3 regions of the Tepidibacter aestuarii genome follow, and region 1 is predicted to be linked to each of the others. Evidence: riboswitches for the same ligand, from Rfam matches in the RefSeq annotation. Region 1 holds a riboswitch; each other region holds the start of a gene.
What was found. A riboswitch is a leader RNA that binds a small molecule or an ion and turns the genes downstream of it on or off. The one in region 1 is predicted to bind glycine.

Region 2: it holds a riboswitch for glycine, as region 1 does, so the genes downstream of both, M2214_RS12270 (alanine/glycine:cation symporter family protein) here and M2214_RS03610 (alanine/glycine:cation symporter family protein) in region 1, are expected to answer to the same signal.
Region 3: it holds a riboswitch for glycine, as region 1 does, so the genes downstream of both, gcvT (glycine cleavage system aminomethyltransferase GcvT) here and M2214_RS03610 (alanine/glycine:cation symporter family protein) in region 1, are expected to answer to the same signal.

What each region holds. Positions count from the first base shown of each region.
Region 1 is NZ_OW235315.1:757,520-765,499, reverse strand. Features, by position in the region: gene M2214_RS03610 (alanine/glycine:cation symporter family protein) at 1-906, opposite strand, end outside; glycine riboswitch at 962-1,044, opposite strand; glycine riboswitch at 1,047-1,114, opposite strand; gene M2214_RS03605 (NAD(P)/FAD-dependent oxidoreductase) at 1,568-2,779, opposite strand; gene M2214_RS03600 (CD3072 family TudS-related putative desulfidase) at 3,079-3,576, opposite strand; gene M2214_RS03595 (CD3073 family putative ECF transporter S component) at 3,589-4,143, opposite strand; gene M2214_RS03590 (serine hydrolase domain-containing protein) at 4,238-5,281, opposite strand; gene M2214_RS03585 (GNAT family N-acetyltransferase) at 5,314-5,820, opposite strand; gene M2214_RS03580 (cysteine hydrolase family protein) at 6,031-6,564, shown strand; gene M2214_RS03575 (VanZ family protein) at 6,619-7,056, opposite strand; gene M2214_RS03570 (winged helix-turn-helix transcriptional regulator) at 7,145-7,492, opposite strand; gene M2214_RS03565 (SDR family oxidoreductase) at 7,703-7,980, shown strand, end outside.
Region 2 is NZ_OW235315.1:2,461,486-2,469,465, forward strand. Features, by position in the region: gene M2214_RS12245 (ABC transporter permease subunit) at 1-774, opposite strand, end outside; gene M2214_RS12250 (ABC transporter permease subunit) at 776-1,816, opposite strand; gene M2214_RS12255 (sugar ABC transporter ATP-binding protein) at 1,817-3,418, opposite strand; gene M2214_RS12260 (DUF3798 domain-containing protein) at 3,486-4,616, opposite strand; gene M2214_RS12265 (nitrite/sulfite reductase domain-containing protein) at 4,926-5,588, shown strand; gene M2214_RS12270 (alanine/glycine:cation symporter family protein) at 5,758-7,203, opposite strand; glycine riboswitch at 7,379-7,472, opposite strand.
Region 3 is NZ_OW235315.1:1,236,904-1,244,883, forward strand. Features, by position in the region: gene M2214_RS05980 (hypothetical protein) at 1-41, opposite strand, end outside; gene M2214_RS05985 (methyltransferase) at 288-890, shown strand; gene nagZ (beta-N-acetylhexosaminidase) at 923-2,092, shown strand; glycine riboswitch at 2,366-2,468, shown strand; glycine riboswitch at 2,472-2,552, shown strand; gene gcvT (glycine cleavage system aminomethyltransferase GcvT) at 2,691-3,797, shown strand; gene gcvH (glycine cleavage system protein GcvH) at 3,898-4,284, shown strand; gene gcvPA (aminomethyl-transferring glycine dehydrogenase subunit GcvPA) at 4,376-5,716, shown strand; gene gcvPB (aminomethyl-transferring glycine dehydrogenase subunit GcvPB) at 5,716-7,167, shown strand; gene M2214_RS06015 (formate--tetrahydrofolate ligase) at 7,182-7,980, shown strand, end outside.

The sequences.
Region 1 (7,980 bases):
TTGTCTTACACAAGAATTAGTCTTAGCCGCAGCCGCCGCTATAGGAGCAGAACCAAGTCCTGATTCATTAGAGAATACACCTCTTGATATACCACTCTTTAGTGCAAGTGCAACTGTTGATCCTGCGAATCCACCTGCTGCAGCAGTTGGAGTAAATGCACTCTTTATTATAAAGCTCATTGTCTCAGGAATTTGACCTGCATTTAATAAAAGTATTATTAATGTACAAATTACGTATGATGCCGCCATAAAAGGAACTATAATCTCTGAAACCTTTGATATACTCTTTATTCCTCCAAGACTAACCATAGCAACACATATAGTAAGTATTACTCCTGTTACTATAACGGGAACATTAAACGCTATATTCACAGCTGATGTTATAGAGTTTACTTGTGCAAATGTTCCTATACCAAAGAAAGAAACTCCTATCCCAAATATAGCAAAGCATTTCGCAAGAAACTTATTTTTGAATCCTTTCTCAATATAATACATAGGGCCCCCAGACATTTGTCCATTATCATCTACAACCCTATATTTAACTGCTAAAAGTGCTTCTGCATATTTTGTTGCCATTCCGAAGAATGCAGCTACCCACATCCAAAATAATGCTCCAGGTCCTCCCATTCTTATTGCTGTTGCAACTCCAACTATATTACCTGTACCTATAGTAGCTGATAATGCTGTACAAACAGCTGCAAACGCAGATACGTCACCTTCTGCCTTCATATCTTTTGCCTCAGGATCTTCTGAGAAAAGATACTTAAGTGCTAATGGAAGTCTGAATATTTGTAAAAAACCTAATTTAAATGATAAAAAGATACCTGTACCAACAAGTAATATGAGAAGTGGTGGTCCCCATACCAAAGAATTGATAGATTGTGCAATTTGATTAATTTGTTCCATACTGTTTACCTCCTGCTTTTATTATTTCGAATTGATAAAAAAAGCCGGGAAAATTTCCCTGTCCTTTTACCTGAGAGTTTCGCATGCATGATCAAATGCAGTTTGCTCCTTCGGTGCTCTATAGAGTCTCTCCAGAGATTTGTCCAATAGCGGTCTTTATACCTGAAAGCTTTACTTCTTCGGTGCTATGCTCTCCCGCTATCTTCATCCAAAACATTAATGATGTTTCTAATCAGAGTATAGTATTTCCATTTTAGATTGTCAATAATATAACAATTTGTTTTTTTGTAATACATTTTAGTAATCATGATTAGATTACTCTTATTTTATTTATAATTTTATTTTCATTTTCCCCATGCATTTACGTCGTTTTTTGTCGTTTAGAAGTGATTTTCTGTATATTTCTTTGTATTTTTAATAAAATACGTGTTTTTCATTCGTTAATTTAATATCTATTTTGTTTTTTTAAAATTGAATTTTACATTAAATTATTATTTTTTCGAAATCATTCAATTTTCAGACTTATCAATTTAAATAAAAAAGTCTCACTTTTTAAATTTTAATTCCAGATTTTTTTAAGATTCGTAAAGAAAATTATAAAAAAAAACAGCTTTTTTATTTCTAAAAAAACTGTTTTTTCACAATAATTTGTTTCTAAATATCAATTATCAAATCTATTTACTTTAAACAATCTCATATCCTCATCTTTTTCTTCATGATATAGTTTACTCAACATAATTCCTCCTAATATAGCAAATAATATACCATTACCTCCATATCCTAGACAGTACCATAGATTCTCATGTTTTTTATCAGGTCCAATATATCCTAAGTTATCTTTAGTAGACTCAATGCATCCACAATATTTATACTCTATTTCTATATCATCTATATATTTGAACATAGATTTAAGTCTTTGTTCTAAAATAGAGTATTTTTCAAAAGCTATATCCTCATTCTCTATTTCTTTAAAATCTACATCTTCTCCACCTATAATTAATCTATTGTCTTTTGTAGTTCTAAGATAGTTATATGGATCAGAATTATCCCTAATCAATACACCTTCTTTCCAACCTCGAATTTCTTTAACTGGTTTAGTAGCTATATTAAATGTATTATTTTTAGTTCCAAAATTTTTATTCGTGAACAAACTAGTATTATATCCTGTAGCGACAATTACTTTTTTTGCCTTAACTTTATATCCGTAAGATGTGTAAATAATTACTCCTTTATCTAAATACTCTATTTTTTTAGCCTCGGTATTTTCATACACAAGTGCACCTTTTTTAATACTTACTTCAAGAAGGTGATTGGTAAATTTATATGGATCAATCTCGGCTCCTCCTTCTTTTGATAAAAGTCCAGCTTTTAAGTCAAAGCCATAAGGATTATCTAATTCGTCTATATATTCAACATTAAACCCATTTTCTTTTCTAAATTTGTATTCTTCCTTAATGCTGTTTTTTTCAAGGTTTTTAGCTGTATAAAGTAATGTATCTCTCTTTATGTAGTCACATTTATTACCATATTCCTCTACAAATTTTTCTATTTCTTTCAGTGCACACAATCCAAGTTCATATGATCTTACTATATTTTTACTCTCTATAACTTCTTTAAGTTCAGATGCATTTTCATCTAATTCATACTGTAAAAGAGATGTTGTAATACTTGTACTACCATGAGCTATTCTTCCCTTTTCAATTAGCACAGATTTTATATTATTTTTAGACATATAGTAAGAACATATACTTCCAGTAACTCCACCACCTACAATTACTACATCGGTTTCTACATCTTCAGTTAAATACGCATATTGATTGTTGGTACTATTTATACTGGTAAATATAGGTTTACCTTTCACATATCCTTGCATGAATTACACCTCTAATTCTCAATTTTAATATGTGTTTAGTTTAACCTTATAAATTAATTTCAATTCTAAAAAAGTATCTATCAATTTAAGTAGATATTTTATACTTGAATATATTTATTTAATAATTTTTCGACTTCACTATTGTACTTTTCATATATGATGAAACTTATATTCTTTTCATCTAATTCAAACAAGACTTCATTAATTAAAGAACTTTTAAACTCCCATCCCTTAATATCACTCCATTTATCCTAATTCCCTGTTTATAAATATATTTATTATTATTTTGTCAATAAAACTTATTTTTTATTATTATCTAAAAACTCTATTAATTCATCTATTAATTTTTTATTTTCTTTTTCTTCTACATAATTTGTTGATACATTTAATACAGGTATATAAATACTTTTCTTATTTAATAAATAAAATATTTCTTCAAATAATATACCTTTGTTTTTATTATAGCTACAAGTAGGGCTTTCACTTATACCTATTATTCCTAATACTTTATTTGAATTATTTATGTATTTTTCAATATCCGTAACAACTTCATAAGCTATCCCTTTGCATATATCTCTATAATCTTCATTATCATACTCTTCTTTAGTTTTAGGTAGTCTATCAAGTCCTAGATATTTATTTTCTGGACACATTATTTGATATATTCCTATATCTCTTTTTATTATTTCTTCAACTATCTTATTGTAGCCTCCCTTAGCTCTAGCTAAAGGCTTTACGACTGAGTTTTGATTTAAAATACAATGTGATAAAAATACTACTTTTCCTTGTCGGTACACTATGTCATCCCCTTAAATGTTACCTTGTTTTCTTGTATATTTTTTTGGTAATCTTTTCAATAAAAATGATACAAATAAACATGTTGCAATTTTGTCTAGTATATTCCCTGTTATTCTAGGTATGAATGCCGCTGAAAATATAGTTTTTCCAGATGTTAAAAGCCATGTAAATATTACATCATTTCCATCTCCTGTAATACCTCCAAATACATAAATAGCAATTGGAGTTCCTATTAGTGGAGCTACTATAGCTAATATCATCCCTGCTATAAGTGCAGTTTGAAAGTTAAATTGTCTTTTTTTGCATATATATCCCACAATCAAGCCAATAGCTATGTTAACCAAAGCAAAAGGCATAGATTTAGGATTAGTTATTATCCCTTGAATAATATTAGTAAGCCCTCCAGCTACAGCACCATACCATGGTCCAAGTATAGCTGCTATAAATACGGTTCCTATAGTATCTAAAAATAATAAAGGGATTTTTATCATACTTACTACTGTTCCAAATACTATATTTATAACTATACCCATAGCAACAAAAGTTAGATTTCTTGTTTTATACATCTTTTGAGCCCCCTTATAAATATTATGATTACACTTTATAATTCTAATATTTACCAAGGTTTTAGTCCAATTGTATTATTTTATACTGTAGCCTTTAATAATAGATTGTTTTTATAAGTTCTTCTTCTATTCTGTTTGTAATAGCATATCCCCCCCAATTAGTATTCCCTAAAACATTAACCTGAATATTGTTATCTATATATATTGATGATCTAAAGCTTACCCCTGGATCCCTGCCCATTATACAATACTTATAGATTTTTCCTTCCTTTTTTGTAACCCATACACCAAAACCATAGTAGCAATCATCTCCAGATTCTGCCTGTGGTGTTAATAGTTTTTCAGTAGTATTCTTATCTAATAATCTGTTATCAAATAAAGCCTTCCAAAACTTTGTAATATCTAAAGCTGTAACAAATGCCCCTCCGTCAGGACCTCCAATTATAGGTATAGAATATACATTTGTTCTCCATATATTATTTTCTTCGTTTTCAATATAACCATGTGCACATCTTTCAGGTAACTTATCCAATGAAAAATAACCTGAATCATCCATATTACATACATCAAATATATTTTTTTGTATATAATCTTGAAATTTCATTCCTGTTTGTTGTTCAATTATCAAGCCTAATAATATGTATCCTGCATTATTATAATCGAATTTTTCACCTGGAGAAAATTTCATTTTATTATTTTGGAATAATGGTAAAAAATCGTTGCAGTTTTTCATTTTATACATAGGTATGTCGTCCCACAAAGCTTCATAATTATCCATAACAGATTCATCAAAATAATCTAATATTCCTGAAGTATGTGTAAGTAAATGGTTTATTGTAATATCAGAATCAAAATTTGGAAAACTAATATCTAAGCAGTCATTCAACATGGTATCAAAAGAAATTAAACCTTTTTGAACTAATTGACAAATAGCTACTGCCGTAAATATTTTGCAACCAGAAGCTATCCCAAATCTTGTATTTAGAGTGTTATTATTTTTTTGATTCCTATTTGCATATCCATATCCTTTTCCAAATATAAGTTGATTGTCTTGCGATACCGAAACTACTCCATGAAAATTTCTGTCCTCTTTTGTTTTTTTTATTATTTTTTTTATATCTAATGATTCAATCCTCATAAACATACCCCCTGTATTTTTTACTGAATAAATTATAATCTACTTAATTCAAAATATTGATCTTCTTGTTTTGTTTCCTCACACCACTTTATATATTTATATTCAAATCCCAGCTTTTCCAGTATTTTTTTTGAATTTTTGTTTCTTGGATCTATTGATGCAATAATTTTATTAATCTTTAGATTATTATAAGCATAATCAACGCATGACTGTGCTGCTTCAGTAGCATAGCCTTTACCCCAATATTCTTTTGCAAAATGATATATAAGTTCAATTTCACAGTCATTGCCTGTAGGATTAAAGCCACAAGCCCCTATTATTTTCCTATTTTCTTTTAAGATTACTGCATAAGGAGAAAATCTTTTTTCATTCTGAAGGCTTATATAAAAATCTATTACTTCTGTTAATCGTTGTCTATTCCCTGACTTACCGCAATATCTCATAACTTCTGAATTCCCCCAAAAATCCATTGCATATTCTAGATCTTCTACTTTCAATGTTCTTAATATCAATCTATCTGTTTCAAATTCAACCATCATAACCGCCCCCTATAGGTACTTTGATTTACGAAACATTTAATTATATTCTAAATTTTAATTTCTCAAATTTTACCATATACTAAGGTGTATTAAAATAAAAAAGTTTTTATTCTAAATATTTCAAATGTATATATTTAGTGTATACTATTTAAATGGAATAATTTGAAAATCATTGTATAAAATACAAAAAAGAAAGTGAGGGTTGATTTAATGAATAATAAAACAGCGTTATTAATTGTAGATGTACAAGTTGCAATGTTTTCATATGAAGATGCTACTTTGTACAATGGAGAGAAAGTATTAGATAATATCTATAAGTTATTGCAAAGGGCACGTTCAACAAATACAGCAGTAATATTTATTCAACATACTGGTAAAGACGATGATGAATTTGGTAAAGGAAAGTCAACTTGGAAGATACATCCTCGAGTCGAGCCATTAGAAACAGAAACCATTGTAGAGAAAAAAACATGGGATTCTTTCTATAAAACAGTTCTAAATGATGTGTTACAAGAACAAGAAATTAGTAAATTAGTTATTACTGGTATGCAAACAGAATTCTGCATAGATACTACTTGTAGAAGTGCATTCAGCATGAAGTATAAGAATATTTTAGCACAAGATGCTCATAGTACTTTCGATAGTAAAGTATTAGATGCTTCTCAAATCATCCAACATCACAACAATATTTTAGGTGGAAGATTTGTAGAATTAAAGACTACTGAAGAAATAGATTTCAGATAAATTCCAACCGATTTAATATAACTCTTTATTTCCCGAGAAATCAGATAATCCCTACTAATAGGGATTATTTTTAATCTTCTTTAATATAACTATGTATATGTGAAATCCTATAATGCCACCTATCCAGTTTAAAATCACATCATCAATATCACAAGTACCTACTCCAATTATACATTGTATTATCTCAATAGAAATTGTTGCAATCAAAGAGAGTATAGCTATATCTTTAAATTTATTAATTCTATTGAATGCAATTGGAGTCAAAAATCCCATTGGTACAAAAGCTAATATGTTTCCAGCTATATTTACAAATGTTGCATTTAAATTATGTGAGAAAAATATGTACTCTACAATTGTTTTAAAAGGAATGAAGTTATAGCTTCTATGAAAATACCCTCTTCCATAATGTGTGCTAAAAAAGACTAAATTCAATAGGTAGCTTATATACATTACTAAAAATATACTACTTAATATCCTAGAAATTTTTTTCATATATAACTCCTTTTCTAACAGATTTTACATACTCAAGCAGTTTTATATATTCAAGCACGTTGCAAATAATCCATATTATGGTAACAACCTAATCACAAAGAGGATTAATAAGCCTGTACCTTTTATCCATATTTTTTTCTCCCCATTCGCACATTGATTCTAAAATAGGTAATAGTGTTTTTCCCTTTTTTGTCAAACTATATTCTACTTTTGGTGGAACCTCAGGATATACTACTCTTTCCACCAATCCATCTTCTTCTAATTCTCTCAGCTGATTAGTTAAAGATTTGTGAGAAATTTTATCTATAAATATTTTTATCTGCCCGAATCGTTTTGTACCCTCTTGTCCTAAAAAATATAATATTAGTGGTTTCCATTTTCCACTTATCATATCTAAAGTCACTTCCATTTCACATACTACTTCTTTATACTTCAATGTTTTTACCTCCTAAAATCAACTCAATAGTTACCTTCTTGTTACTATATTCAAAAAAAGTGCATACTTAACAATATCTTTTTCATTTATTATAATCAAATCATGAAGTTTGCAAACTGTTCAAATCTTAATAAGTAATACTGTTCTAGAATACTAGACTTCAATTAATATATCAATATTTAATATCAAAATAAAACTGGAGGTTATACTATGAAAAAATTAATCGTTATCACTGGCGCAAGCTCTGGTATAGGAAGAGCAACTGCTATTAAATTATCTAATGAAGATCATCCTTTATTATTATTATCTAGAAACAAAGAAAAATTAATGGAATTAAATCTTCCAAATACAATTTGTAAAAGTGTAGATGTAACAGATGTTCAATCAATTAAAGAAGCGGTGGCTGGAGCTGAAGAAAAGTACGGTAAAGTTGATTGTTTAGTGAATTGTGCAGGAATCATGTTGCTTGGAGAAGCTCAAAATCAAAA
Region 2 (7,980 bases), 1.7 Mb from region 1:
TACAACAGGCACTTTTATCATTTTAAATATAGGCTGAAACTGACTTAATAAAATAGAAACTATCCCAACAACTAAAAATATAGATAAATTTATAATATGTTTTTTAGTAAATTTCTTATTCTTTACTCTCTTAAATAAAATATATAAAATACTTATAATAGATGCAACAACTATAACATCAAGTATAGGAAACTTTACTATATTGTCAAGTGCATACTTGACTCCTCCACTTAAATCTATAGTGTTTTTTATACCAACGCCTCCGCTAAGAACTAATACCGGATTATTCATAGGAATCAATGTTCCAATCAGAAATAAGAATAATAATTGATATAATCCATTTGCAAAAAATCCTAGGATCATACTAGCTATCATTTCCTGTCCTTTGGTTTTGTTTAATAATTTTCCTGTTAAATATCCAAATAAAACTGCTATCGGCACTGTCAATAAAGCACATAATAAAAATCCTTGTATACCACCTATTTTCCAGTGAGTTACTGCTATTAAAGCTATCTGACCTGCCATTGCACCTATTACTATACCAAAGTTAAGACCCATACCTGCAAGTACAGGAATAATCAGAGAAATTACTAAAAATGAATTTCTTGAAATTCTAGCAATCAGCTCATTTACTATAAATATCATAGGTTGACCAGAATACTTAACCCCTATAAGACAAAGAATTACAAACATTATAGTAACCATATTATCAAATAATAATTCTCTAAAATTTATTGATTTACTTTTATTCTTAATTGCATTTTCTTCATTCATGCTACTCCCCTCCTTTTACTTTTGTTAATGCATATAAAATAATTCCATACTGTACTACAACTCTTGCTACCTCTGATAAATTTCCTTCTGTAATTATTTTATTTGCAACAGGAAGTGCTATTGTCAAAAGCCCCTGAAATAAAAAAGTTCCAAGTATAACATGAGATATTTTTGCATTTTGAGCACTTGCTCCACCTATTAAAATGGCAGCTACGGCTGCAAATCCCATCATCATAGGAGCTTGGTAAAGTTGAAAAAATCCATAACTTTGAGCATATATAATTATTCCTACTGCACCCAAAATAGTAGATAGTACAGTCCCTATTATCCTACTTTTGTCAACATCAATACCAGATGCTATTGCAAATTTTGGATTATCTCCTACTGCCTTCATAGTAATACCTGCTTTAGTATTTAAAAACACATAAACTAATAAGCAAGCTATTATAAAAAATATTAAAAGACCAGTAGGTATATTTACTTTACCTATATTAAATGATAAAAATTTGTTTAGTATTTTATCGAACCTTGAACCTAAAGAAATTGTAGTTCTAAGACCATCACCTATAGGCCACTTTATCTCTGAACTACTAAAAGGAAGTATAAGCCACCCTATACACATCAAAGATATAGCCGAAAATCCTACATATGTAGATACCATCATTTCAGAACCTTTTACTTTATTTAACAATACTCCATAAAAGTATCCTACAACAGCAGCTATTGGTATTGATATAATTACAGCTATGAAAAATGCACTAAATCCAGTAAGATTCATTTCAATACTTATAAGGCCGCCTAAAAGCCCACATACGATTCCCAAAGGAATACCAAAGTTAAGCCCTATACCACATAAAATTCCAGGAACCATAGCTAGAACCAATACTCCATTCATACCTGTTCTAACCAAAGTATCAGATAGCAGCATGTATATTGGAATTTTTAAAAAAACAGCCATCACGCAAAGTATTATCAAAAAAGCTATTATAGTAGTTCTTGCAAATCCTAATTTCTTTATAAAATCTTTCATAGTTTCAACCACTTATATTTCCTCCTTTGCATGAATTTTTTTATATTCGCCAGCCATCATAAGTCCAAAATCTGTATCGCTATCTTGTGGCTTTAATATACCTTCTATTTTTCCTTCTGCAACTATGGCTATTCTATTACAAACAGATCTTAATTCACCAAGTTCACTAGATGTTACTACAATAGTCATTCCAAGTTCTTTGTTTAGTTTTACAAGTAAATCAAGAACTAATTTTTTAGCTCCTATATCTATTCCTCTAGTAGGTTCTGATACAAACAATACATCTGGATTTAAGGTTAAGGCCCTAGCTATACAAACCTTTTGTTGATTTCCTCCACTCAACCTTCTAGTAATTTGAGTAGGTCCTGTACACCTTATGTCAAGATCCTTTATCATTTTAAGAGCATGCTCTCTTATCTCTTTTTTATTTCTTTGAGTAAACAATCCATAATTTTTTATAAACTCCCCTTTGATCTGCATAGCTGTCAATACGATATTTGTCTCTATAGAAGTATCTAGCAATAACCCAATTCCTCTTCTGTCCTCACTAACGAATGCAATCTTATTATTTAAAGGATCTTTAGGAGCATTAAGCTTTAGTTTCTTACCATCTAACAATACCTCTCCTTCACTCGGATAAAGACCCATTATTCCATTTGTAATACCTATTTTACCTTGTCCAGCAAGACCCCCAATACCTAAAATTTCTCCTTTTTTAATATCTAAATTTACACCCTTTACATATTCTCCCGGCATAGATACTTTTAGATCTTTAATAGACATCATTACTTCTTCATTTTCACTATTAATTTCTTCATTAGTATTTAAACTTTCAATTTTTCTACCAACCATCAATTCTGCAAGCTGCATTACATTTGTATCATTTTTATCAAGTGCTGCTACAAACTCACCATCTCTTAGTATTGTTACATTATCAGCTGCCTCCATTACCTCATCTAATCTATGAGTTATAAACAGTATTGCAATTCCTGAGTCAGATATTCTTTTCATAGCCTTTAATAAATTATCTGCTTCACTTTCTGTTAAAACCGCTGTAGGTTCATCAAATACCAAAAGCTTTATATTACTTTTATCTATCTCTCTAGCAATCTCTATAAACTGCATATAACCTACTGGAAGTCCTGATACCTTGGATTTTTCATCAATATCTATTCCTAATTTATCTAGGTCATCTCTTGCATCCTTATTCATACTATCAAAGTCTAGACTTTTTAAACTAGGTCCCATAACTTTACTTAGGATATTGTGTTTAGTAGTTTCTCTATTCAGCTTTATATTTTCAGTTATATCAAATCCTGGAATAAGCATAAACTCCTGATGTACCATTCCTATTCCTAGTTTCATTGCTTCATTAGGAGACTTAATATCAACCTTTTTACCATCTATATGTATTTCACCTTCAAATCCACCAGTAGAATGGATAACAGGCATCCCAAACAATATGTTCATAAGTGTAGATTTACCAGCTCCATTTTCTCCTAAAAGAGCATGTATTTCTCCTTTTTTAGTTGATAAATTTATTCCCTTTAAAACTTGGTTACCGAAATAATCTTTTTTAATGTTTTTCATTTGAATGACATATTCTTCGCTCAACCCAAATCCCCCTTATATCTAAATTAAGGTTGCCATAAAAAGGCAACCCTATATTTAATATCCTTATTTAGAAAGTTATATAATCTGAAAGTACCATAAAGAAATTATCAAATGTATTTCCTGTACTTTCATTCGTGAATGTACTTAATTTCATATCTATACCTGATACATTTTTAAATATTTCTTCTATTTTAGCTTTGTCTACCTTACCATTAGTATTTCCTTCTAAGAATGCCTTAGCATATTCAACTCCACCTTCAACAAACATCATATTAACTGGAACTGGCCATGTAGAGAATCTACCTGTTCCACCTTTTTCAGCTATCTTAGATTTGATTTCTTCAACTACATAATCAACATCACCTTTTTTATCATCAGGTATTTGGATTCCTAATGCACCTGGGAATGCATGGTATGGAGAAGGACAACATGGTTGTGGATATATAGCTCCTTGCTCTAAAGCAGCTTTTATTAATGGCTCTTGCATAGAACAGTTAGTACTAAAGAATGCAGTATCTTTTCCAAGCTCAGCAACTTTTCTTGGAACATCTTCTAATATAAATTGTTGCGCTCCTGGAACCCCTGCATCTCCAGTTGGATCTGGTGCTGTTGCATCTATAAACTCCATATCTAACTTTTCACAAGTTTCTCTAAGTAAGTCCCTTCTCATTGCAAGTAATTGATAAGACATATGTCTTGGGAATGAATAGTGAACAAGTTTTGTAGCACCCATTTTTTTAGCTTGTTCTACTATACTAGTTCCCATTCCTAGTTCATCTGCTTGAAGTACTACATCAGCTTTTGATGCTATCATATCTGGGTCTTCTCCTGGAACACCAACCACAAATAACATATCTGGTCTTATCTCTCTAGCCTTATCTATAGCTGCCGATACTCCTGGTATACCTTGAACAATAACAATTGCTTTAACTTCTGGATCTGATGCCATACTCATAACATTTGCTATAGTTGTTTCTTGCTCTTTCATAAAGTTATCAGGATAAGTTTGAAGAACTATCCTATCACCATATTTTTTCTTCATTTTTTCTGCTGCTCTATACTCCTCTTCACCTTGAGATACAGTACCTGTCATAATTCCAATCTTAGAAACTTCCTCTTTCTCAGCTACTTGACCACATCCAACCAGCCCTATAATCATAACTGCTGCCATAAATATGGCTAAAATCTTCTTAATCATTTTTGACCCCCTTTTAATTTGTTAATATATAGATATGCATGTACTATATACTTTCATGCATGTTATATTTATTTTTATAGTCATTCAAGTGGATTTTTATATATTTTTAATTTTTTACATATGGCACTATTCTTTTTTCGCAATTTTCTAACCTTTAGATCAAATTAGGTTATATTGTAAATTTGTTAATTTTATGTTTATAATTCTTGCTTTGCATAAAAAATTAAACTTTTCTGTTTTGCGGCTAATTTTTGGGGAATAATATATTAGGTAAGTTTTTACCATTATTTATTTAGAAAGGGGATTTTTATGTCTAAGAAAGATTTATTAGAAAAAGGGGCTGTCCTTCAAAGGGACAAAGAAACATATGCAATAGCACCTCATTTACCTGGAGGAATTATTTCAACTGACAAATTAAGAAAGATTGCAGATACTGCTGATAAATACAGCGCGCAAGCAGTAAAATTGACATCATCTCAAAGAATAGCAATTGTAGGACTTAAAGAGGATGATCTAGACAATGCTTGGGAAGATTTAGGAATGAAGCCAGGAGCTGCTATAGGGCTTTGTGTAAGAAGTGTTAAGTTCTGTCCTGGAACAACATTTTGTAAAAGAGGGCAACAAGATTCAGTAGGAGTAGGTATGAAGCTAGATGAGCTATATCATGGAATGAGTCTTCCAAACAAGCTTAAAATAGGCGTTAGTGGATGTCCAAACTCGTGTGCAGATAATCATTTCAGAGATATAGGTATAATGGGTACTCCTAAAGGATTTAGAATCCAAGTTGGAGGAAAAGGAGGACTGAAGCCTAGATTAGGTGATACTTTATTTGAACATGTTGATGAAGATGAAGTATTTAAAATAATAGATAAGGTAGTCAAAGTATACTCTAAAAATGCTAAAAGACATGAAAGATTAGGATCATATATAGATAGAGTTGGACTTGATGAATTTAGAAAAGAAGTAGAATAATAAAATTCGCTTCACGCTAACGCATGGCTCATGTCGCTAATGAGTCCTACGGGCTCCGTTGCTTAAAATAGTTGATGCTGTAGTTCTTTCATCAATATTATCTATATATTCAAATTTTCATAATTTTCTAGCAAATGAAAAAGACCCCTTACGGGGTCTTTTCTTTGAATTATTTACTAACGCTATCAGTAGTATTTTCCCAGAACTCTGCATTTTTTATATCATACTTTTTAGAATTAAATACAGGGTCCTTGCCTGCTGCTTTTTGCTCTTCATAGTCTTTAAGTGCTATAAGAGCCGGTTTTCCCATTATAAGTATTGCTATAACATTTAGCCATGCCATAGTACCAACACCTATATCTCCTAATGCCCATGCTAAGTTTGCAGTCTTTATAGCTCCATAGAAAGTTGCTCCAAGTAATGCAAATCTCAATACATTTATTAATGATTTATTATTGCTCTTTCTTATTAAATAAGCAACATTAGTTTCAGCAATATAATAATATGCCATCAAAGTAGTAAATGCAAAGAAGAATAAAGCTATTGCAACAAATGCACCACCAAAAGATGGTAATAGAGTTTCAACTGCTCTTTGAGTGTATATAGGCCCTATTTCAACATCTCCTAAATTATTAGCTATAAATCCTCCAGATTTATCGTAAATATTGTACATTCCAGTAATTAAAATCATGAATCCAGTAGCTGAACAAACAAATAAAGTATCTATATATACTGAAAATGCTTGAACTAATCCTTGTTTTGCAGGATGTGAAACCTCAGCTGCAGCTGCTGCATGCGGGCTAGTTCCCTGACCTGCTTCATTTGAATAAATACCACGCTTAACTCCCCAAGAAATAGCCATACCTAGTATACCAGCAAAAGCAGGTTGTGCTCCAAATGCACTCTTAAATACTAATGCTATAACTCCAGGTAATTCAGAAATATTAACAATTATTACAATAAGTGCAACCAATATATAACCTGTAGCCATAAGAGGTACTATTATTTCAGCTGCTTTGCTTATACGCTTAACTCCACCAAATATTATAAGTGCTAAGAATACAACTAATATTATTCCTGTTACTGTAGGAGTTATCCCAAATGCATTATTAAGTCCTGCTGCTATACTATTAGACTGAACTCCTGGTAAAAAGAATCCCATTGCTACTATAGTTGCAACTGCAAATGTAGTTGCATACCACTTATTGTTCATTCCTTTTTCTATATAATACGCTGGTCCTCCACGATACTCTCCATCTTGTTCAACCTTATATATTTGAGCTAAAGTAGCCTCAACATAAGCTGAACCTGCTCCTAAAAAGGCTATTGCCCACATCCAGAATAATGCTCCAGGTCCTCCCATTGCTATAGCCGTTGCAACCCCTGCTATATTTCCAGTTCCTACACGACCTGATACAGATAACGCAAATGCCTGGAATGAAGAAACCCCTTGTTCTGACGATGATCCTCCAAATAATAGCTTTACCATATCTTTCAAAAGTCTAACTTGTAAAAAACGAGTTCTGAAAGAAAAGTATATACCTGCTCCTAAACATAAAATAATAAGTGCTTTACTCCAAATCAATCCATTTAAGACACCGACTAGATGCTCCATATAATTCCTCCTTTTAAATTTTTTTGGTTTTTGATGCAAAAAACAAAACTTGAAATTATAAAACATTGAAAAGTAAAACTAAAATAAAAAAATGATAAGTAAAACGAAAAGCTATAAAGAAAAGTAATCAAAAAGTCAAATCATGAAAATCTGATTTTTGGGATTTATTCCGGTAAGAATAATCTCTGTCCTTTTACCTGAGAGTTTGACTAATTTCTATTAGCTTTCCCCTTCGGTGCTCTTTGTAGAGTCTCTCCAGAGGCTCGTCTGATAACGTTTTCTCATTATCTTCATCCGAACTCATTTAACTAATTATTATTATACGTTAATATATAGTCAAATGTCAATATATTATTCTTAATTTTCTAATTATTCCAAACATTTATAACATATCGAATTCTTTGCTATTTAAAATTAACATCTGTATCAATGTTAATTTATATAAATATTATTCTTTAGAAAAATATTGTTTAGCTTCGCTTACTATCGCATTTCTAAGTCCTATAATTTCACATACTCTAAAAATATTTTTTATTTCCTTTAAAGTTACATATTAATACTACTTAACCTAGTATTATAGGAATATTAAATATATTCTTTACAGAACTAGTTATAGTATTAACCTTAGCAAATCTTCTTATTCTAAAATAAAAAATATATTATATATATAAAATTCGTCTAGTTGCTACGCACTGACTCATATCGCCAACGATCCCTACGGTCTCCGTTGCTCAAAATAATTGCAAGTGTAGTTCTTGCATCAATGTTATCCACAGA
Region 3 (7,980 bases), 480 kb from region 1:
TCACTTTTTATCTCGCTTAAAAATGTTTCTGTATTATTCATCTTATAACCTCCAAGCTGATTTTCTTGATATTATTATGCTACTATATATAAAATTTATTCATATGTTACGATCTCTTTTCACGATTAGATAAATCTGTTTATCTATAACATAGAATCTAAAACACTTGTCGAAATATGAAGTGTTTTTATGTAAAGATATATACTTATGGTATATAATATTAACAAGCAAATAATCATACAAATTTGAACTGATATTATAATTATTCAAATGAGAAAGGAAATTAAATGAAAGAAAAATATTATGAAAATTTATTAAATATAAAAACAACAGGAGATCAAAAATGGGATAAAAATTCAATTCATTATCATCCATACCAGGCTACTTTATATTCTGCACTTGAAGTACTATTTAAGAAATATCAATTAGAAAGTGATGATAATATTGTTGATTTTGGATGCGGTAAGGGAAGGCTCGCATTTTACATAAATTATTTTTATAATTCAAATGTTATAGGGGTAGAAATGGACAAAGATTTACATTTAGAAGCTACTGCTAATAAGTATAGCTATGTGAAAAAATATAGAAAAAATATAGATAAGATTAATTTTTTATGTTGCTTTGCTCAAGAGTATAATATAAAACCGATAGATAATAAATTTTATTTTTTTAATCCGTTTTCTATACAGATATTTAGAAAAATTATAGATAATATTTTACTATCAGTAGAAGAATATGAAAGAAGAGTAGAATTGATCTTATATTATCCATCGGATGATTATATATATTATTTAGAAAACAATACACCGTTTGTATTAATAGATGAGATTATAGTGGAAGATTTATATAAGAGCGATAGTAGTGAGAGATTTTTAATATATAGATTTTAATATACTGAGCACGTCATAAAAGGAGAGTAGCTATGAAAAAGATACTTATTGGAATTACATTAATATTATTAGCACTAACAGTTATCTTTATAAATATAAAAAATGATGGTAATGTGGAAAAAGTTGAAGAAAATAAACAAAAGGTGTTAACTAAAGAAGAATTAGAAGAAAATAAAATAAATGATACTATGAACAGTTTATCCTTAGAAGAAAAATTAGGGCAAATGATAATAGTAGGTTTTAATGGATATAAAGTTGATTCGGATTTCAGGGATTTGTTGGAAAATTACAAAGTAGGAGGAGTTATTCTATTCAAACGTAATATAAAAAATGCAGATCAGCTTTTAAATTTAAATAATAGTATAAAAAATATAAATTCAAAAAATAAATTACCTTTGTTTATATCAGTTGATGAGGAAGGTGGAAGAATTACAAGATTACCTGAAGGAAGCACAAAATTTCCATCTAATAAAGTAATAGGTGAAAAAAATGATAAAGACCTATCTTATAAAATAGGTAAACAAATAGGAACAGAGCTTAATAATTTTGGGTTTAATATGGATTTTGCACCTGTACTTGATATATATAGCAATCCTAAAAATACAGTTATAAAAGATAGATCCTTTGGAAAGGATTCTGAAATAGTTAAGACATTGGGTACTGCTACTATGAAAGGACTTCAAGATGCAAATGTTATTTCTGTTGTAAAGCATTTTCCTGGCCATGGCGATACAAAGGTAGATTCTCACATAGGACTTCCTGTTGTAAATCACGACAAACAAAGGCTTGATGAATTTGAGATAATTCCATTTGAAGAAGCTATTGATAAAGGAGCAGATGCAGTAATGACAGCTCATATAGTCTTACCTAATATTGATAAAAGTAACAAACCAGCTACTCTATCTAAAAAAATATTGACTGATATTTTAAGAAATGAATTGAATTTTAATGGAATCATAATTACAGATGATATGGAAATGGGTGCTATTGCAAATAATTATGGGACTAAAGACGCATCAGTCGAAGCTATCAAAGCAGGGGCTGACATTATTTTAATGTGTCATACTAAAGAAAAGCAAATTGAGGCATTAGAAGGTTTAAAAGAAGCTGTTAATAGTGGAGAAATTAGTATAGAAAGAATCGATGAAAGTGTAAAAAGAATTATTAGATTAAAGAGAAAATATAATTTACATGATATTTAGAATGTCAAAAAAACTACTAACTTTTAAGCTTAAATTAAAAAATAGAAATTAATATTATAAAAAAATAAACGAATTTTATGAATATTATAAATTGAACAAGAATTTGATGGTGAAAATTATAGGTGTTGTAATTAGTTGACAAAATAAATACATATTATGGTAAATGTATACTTATAAATCTGTATTTTTATATGTTGTTAAGTTAATATCAATTGTTGAAATATTCAGAAAAGTAATATAATATAAAGACAAATATTAAATATGATTATCCAAATGAGGGTAGCGTGAGATATCTTTAAAAGATAGCCGAAGAAGCAATATGAAAAAAAGCCAAATTTTCATAGAAACTTTCAGGCAAAAGTATCGTTATCTGATGGGTCTCTGGAAAGTTGGATTGTTTCCACGCCGAAGGGGAAATACACCATAGTGTGTAAAATCTCTCAGGTAAAAAAGGACAGAGGGGTATAAAGGCAGTGAAAATCGTCATGCCTTTATATCTCTCTTTTTTATGCAAAGAATAAGACTATGTCTTTTAGGTATAATATGAGAATCATATTAGATATACATATTGAAAATTATTTTAAGGAGGAGAAATGAAATGTCAAATCTTAAAAGAACTGCTCTTTTTGGGACCCATGAGAAGTATGGAGGAAAGATAATAGATTTCTCAGGGTGGCAGCTTCCAGTTCAATATGAGGGTATAACTTCAGAACATGAGGCTACTAGAAATAAGGCTGGTCTATTTGATGTATCTCATATGGGAGAAGTTGAAGTTAAAGGTAATGATGCATTTAAATTTGTACAGAATTTAGTAACTAATGATGTATCTGCTCTTGAAGATAATCAAGTATTGTATACCTTTATGTGTTATGAACACGGTGGGGTAGTAGATGATTTGTTAGTATATAGATTCAATGAAGAACATTTTTTCCTTGTGATAAATGCTGGTAATATAGATAAGGATTTTGAGTGGATGAATAAAAACTCAGATAAGTATGATATAGAACTTACGAATATATCTGATCAAGTATGTCAATTGGCAATACAAGGACCTAATGCTCAAGAAATTCTACAAAAACTAACTGATACGGATTTAAAAGAAATACAGTTTTTCTACTGTAGAAGAAATGTAGATGTAGCTGGAGTTAGTTGTTTGGTTTCAAGAACGGGGTATACAGGAGAAGATGGTTTTGAAATTTACTTAGATAATGACAGAGCAGAGTATTTATGGGAGCAACTTATGGAAGTAGGAAAAGATCTAGGATTAAAACCTGTGGGACTGGGAGCTAGGGATACTTTAAGGTTTGAAGTTGCATTACCTCTTTATGGGAATGAGTTATCTAAAGATATAACTCCACTAGAGGCAGGGCTTGGATTCTTTGTAAAGTTAGAGACAGATGATTTCATAGGAAAAGAGGCTTTAGTTAAACAAAAAGCAGATGGATTAAAGAGAAAAATAGTAGGTTTTGAAATGATAGATAAGGGAATACCTAGACATGGTTATGAAGTATGGGCAGATGGAAAGCAAGTAGGATTTGTAACTACTGGATATGCGGCTCCTACAGTTAAGAAGAATATAGGGTTTGCCATGGTTCCTATAGAGTATTCAAAACTAGGTACAACCATTGAAATAAAGGTTAGAAAAAGAATTTTAAAGGCCGAAGTGGTAAGTAAGAGATTTTACACTAAAAACTATAAGAAATAAGAACTTAACTAAGTTGAAAAAGTTAATACATTTACGCGAAATATATTCAGAATATTCTAAAAATAATCATGATTATAAAAATATTAAGGAGGAATTTATTATGAAAATAGTAGAAGGAATTTATTATTCAAAGGATCATGAGTGGATTAAGGTAGAGGGAGAAGAAGTTTGTATAGGGATTACAGATTATGCTCAGCATGCCCTAGGGGAGATCGTTTACGTGGAAATGCCTGAGATAGATGATGAATTGGATGCTGGAGAGGCATTTGGAGTTATTGAATCTGTTAAGGCTGCATCAGATTCTTATATGCCAGTTTCAGGAACTGTTATAGAGGTGAATGAAGAGTTAGAAACTACACCTCAACTTTTAAATAGTAATCCTTATGAAAACTGGATATTAAAAGTAAAAATTAGTGATTTATCAGAATTAGAGAGCTTAATGAGTAATGATGGATATAAGGAGTTTTGTGAAAGTGAAAGCCATTAGAAATTAGTTTCTCCGAAAGTTAAAAATTCAGATGGGTTAAACTCCATCTGAATTAAGTTTCACTTTATATAAAGTATGAAGGAGGCAGGCTATGCATAGATATATTTCCAATACAGAAACAGATAAAAAATATATGTTAAATGAGATAAATGTAAAATCTGTAGATGATTTATTCAGTGATGTTCCAGAAGAACTTAAGTTAGATAGAGATCTTAATTTAAGAGAGGGAATGTCAGAAATAGAGATATTTAATCATATGAATAATATTGCAAGTAAAAATAAGAGTTTAAATGAGTTAACATGTTTTTTAGGGGCAGGAGCATATGACCATTACATTCCTGCAATTATAAAGCATATAGCTTCAAGATCTGAGTTTTTAACTGCTTATACACCGTATCAAGCTGAGATAAGCCAAGGAACATTGCAAGTTATATTTGAGTATCAAACTATGATTAGTAATTTGACAGGAATGGATGTATCTAATGCTTCTATGTATGATGGAGCAACGGCTTGTACAGAGGCAGCAATAATGGCTTGTTTGAATACTAGACGTAAATCTATTTTAGTATCTAAAACAGTGAATCCTGAGACTCGAAAAGTTTTAAAAACTTATATGCAGTATAAAAATATAGATGTGATTGAAGTGGATATGATAGATGGAGTCACAGATATGGAGCATTTAAAGTCTCTGGTGAGTAAGGAAACAGCAGGAGTTATAATACAAAGTCCAAACTTCTTTGGAATAATAGAAGATTACTCTAAAGCAGGAGAATTAATACATGAAAATAAAGGCTTATTAATAACTTATGTAGATCCAATATCGTTAGGAATATTAAAGAGTCCGGGGGAACAAGGAGCGGATATTGTAGTAGGAGAAGCTCAATCGTTTGGAAATGAATTAAATTTTGGAGGTCCGTATTTAGGATTTATGGCAACTAAGTCAAAGCTTGCTAGAAAGATGCCAGGTAGAATAGTAGGTGAATCTGTAGATGCAGATGGAAAGAGAGCTTTTGTTTTAACTCTTCAAGCTAGAGAACAGCATATTAGAAGGTTTAAAGCTACATCTAATATATGTTCAAACCAAGGTTTAAACATGTTGATGGCAACTATTTATTTAACTACCTTAGGGAAAGAAGGATTAAGAGAAGTTGCTGTTCAATCTGCTCAAAAAGCTAAGTATGCTTTTGATGAAATAACTAAGAGTAAAAAGTTTAAGCCTTTATTTAACAGACCTTTCTTTAAAGAGTTTGTAGTTACTAGTGATTTGGATAGTGCCAAGGTAAATGAGAACCTATTAGAAGAAGGTATTCTTGGTGGGTATGAACTAGGAAAAGATTATGAAGAATACAATAATAGCTTAATGTTTTGTGTAACAGAAAAGAGAACTAAGAGCGAAATAGACAAGCTTTCAAGTGTATTGGAGGTGCTGTAATGAGAAACTATGATAATTTAATATTTGAAATATCTAAACCTGGAAGATGTGGATATAAGCTTCCTAAGAATGATGTACCACACAAAGATTTATCAAATATAATTCCATCAGAGTTTTTAAATAAAGAAGAGCTAAATCTGCCAGAAGTAAGTGAATTAGATGTAATTAGACATTTTACTAATTTGTCTAATAAAAACTATGGTGTAGATACTGGTTTTTATCCATTGGGTTCTTGTACTATGAAGTATAATCCAAAGATAAATGAAGATGTAGCGGGGATGCAAGATTTAAGCAGAATTCATCCATACCAGCCTGAAAGTACAGTTCAAGGATCTCTTGAAGTTATATATGAACTAGGTGAAATGCTAGCTGAAATAGCAGGAATGGATATGGTAACCTTACAACCTTCAGCTGGAGCTCATGGAGAATTACTAGGTATTATGCTAATAAAGGCATACCATAATAGCAGAAATGATTTTAAGAGAACTAAAATAATAGTTCCTGATTCTGCTCACGGAACAAATCCAGCCACTGCAGCTTTAGCTGGTTATGATATAGTGGAAATTAAATCAAATAAAGATGGTTCGGTATGTATTGATGCTCTAAAGGAAGTTTTAAGTGATGAGATAGCGGGATTGATGTTAACAAATCCAAGTACTCTTGGATTATTTGAATCAAATATTAAAGAAATAGCAGATTTGGTTCATGATGCAGGAGGTCAATTATACTATGATGGAGCTAATATGAATGCCATCATGGGAATTACAAGACCGGGAGATATGGGATTTGATGTAATGCACTATAACTTACACAAGACATTCTCAACTCCTCATGGAGGAGGAGGTCCAGGTAGTGGTCCTGTAGGAGTTAAGGAACATTTAGCTAAATTTTTACCTGCTCCTGTAGTAGAAAAAAGGGATGGTAAATATATATTAGATTATGATAGACCAGAATCTATAGGAAAAATAAAAGGATTCTATGGTAATTATGGAGTTATGTTAAGGGCATATACTTATATATTAGCCATGGGTAGGGAAGGAATAAAAGAAGTTAGTGAGACGGCTGTATTAAATGCAAATTACATGATGAAGAAATTAAAAGAACACTATCATTTACCAATAGATAAAGTATGTAAGCATGAATTCGTATTAGGTGGTATAGGAGATAATCTAAAAGTACCAACACTTGATATAGCTAAAAGATTATTAGACTATGGATATCATCCACCAACTGTATATTTCCCACTCATAGTTAATGAAGCTATTATGATTGAGCCAACCGAAACAGAAAGCTTAGAAACTATGGATGGATTTATCGAAACTATGATAAAAATTGCAAAAGAAGCTAAAGAAGATCCTGAAATGTTAAAAGGAGCACCATATAATACACCTATAAGAAGAGTTGATGAGGCAAGAGCAGCAAGAAATTTAATTCTAAAGTGGAATAAATAAAGGGGGATACATATATGAAGACTGATGTTCAAATAGCTCAAGAGGCAAAGATGTTACCTATATTGGAAGTTGCTAAAACATTGGGAATAACGGAAGATGATATAGAGCTATATGGTAAGTATAAAGGAAAATTGTCATTAGACATATGCAAAAAACTAGAAGAAAAAGAAGATGGAAAATTGATATTAGTTACAGCAATAAATCCGACAGCAGCAGGAGAAGGAAAGACTACCATTAATGTAGGTCTTAGTATGGGGCTGAATAAGATTGGCAAAAAGGCAATAACTACTTTAAGAGAACCTTCACTAGGACCATGCTTTGGTGTTAAGGGTGGAGCAGCAGGAGGAGGTTATGCACAAGTAGTTCCTATGGATGATATAAATCTTCATTTTACTGGAGATATACATGCAATAACTACAGCTAATAATCTTATGGCAGCTCTTATTGATAATCATATGCACCAAGGAAATAAATTAAATATAGATCCAAAGAGAATCACTTGGAGAAGAGCAGTAGATATGAATGATAGAGTTCTTAGAGAGATTACAGTAGCTCTTGGAGCAAAAGGAAATGGAGTTACTAGAGTAGATGGATTTGATATATCTGTTGCTTCTGAAATAATGGCTATATTGTGTCTTGCTAATGGAATGGATGATTTAAAAGATAGATTATCTAAGATGATTATAGGATATACGTACTCTGATGAACCTGTTACGGCAGGACAATTAGATGCTACAGGAGCATTGGCACTGCTTCTTAGAGATGCTATAAAGCCTAATTTAGTTCAAACATTAGAAAATACTCCAGCTATAA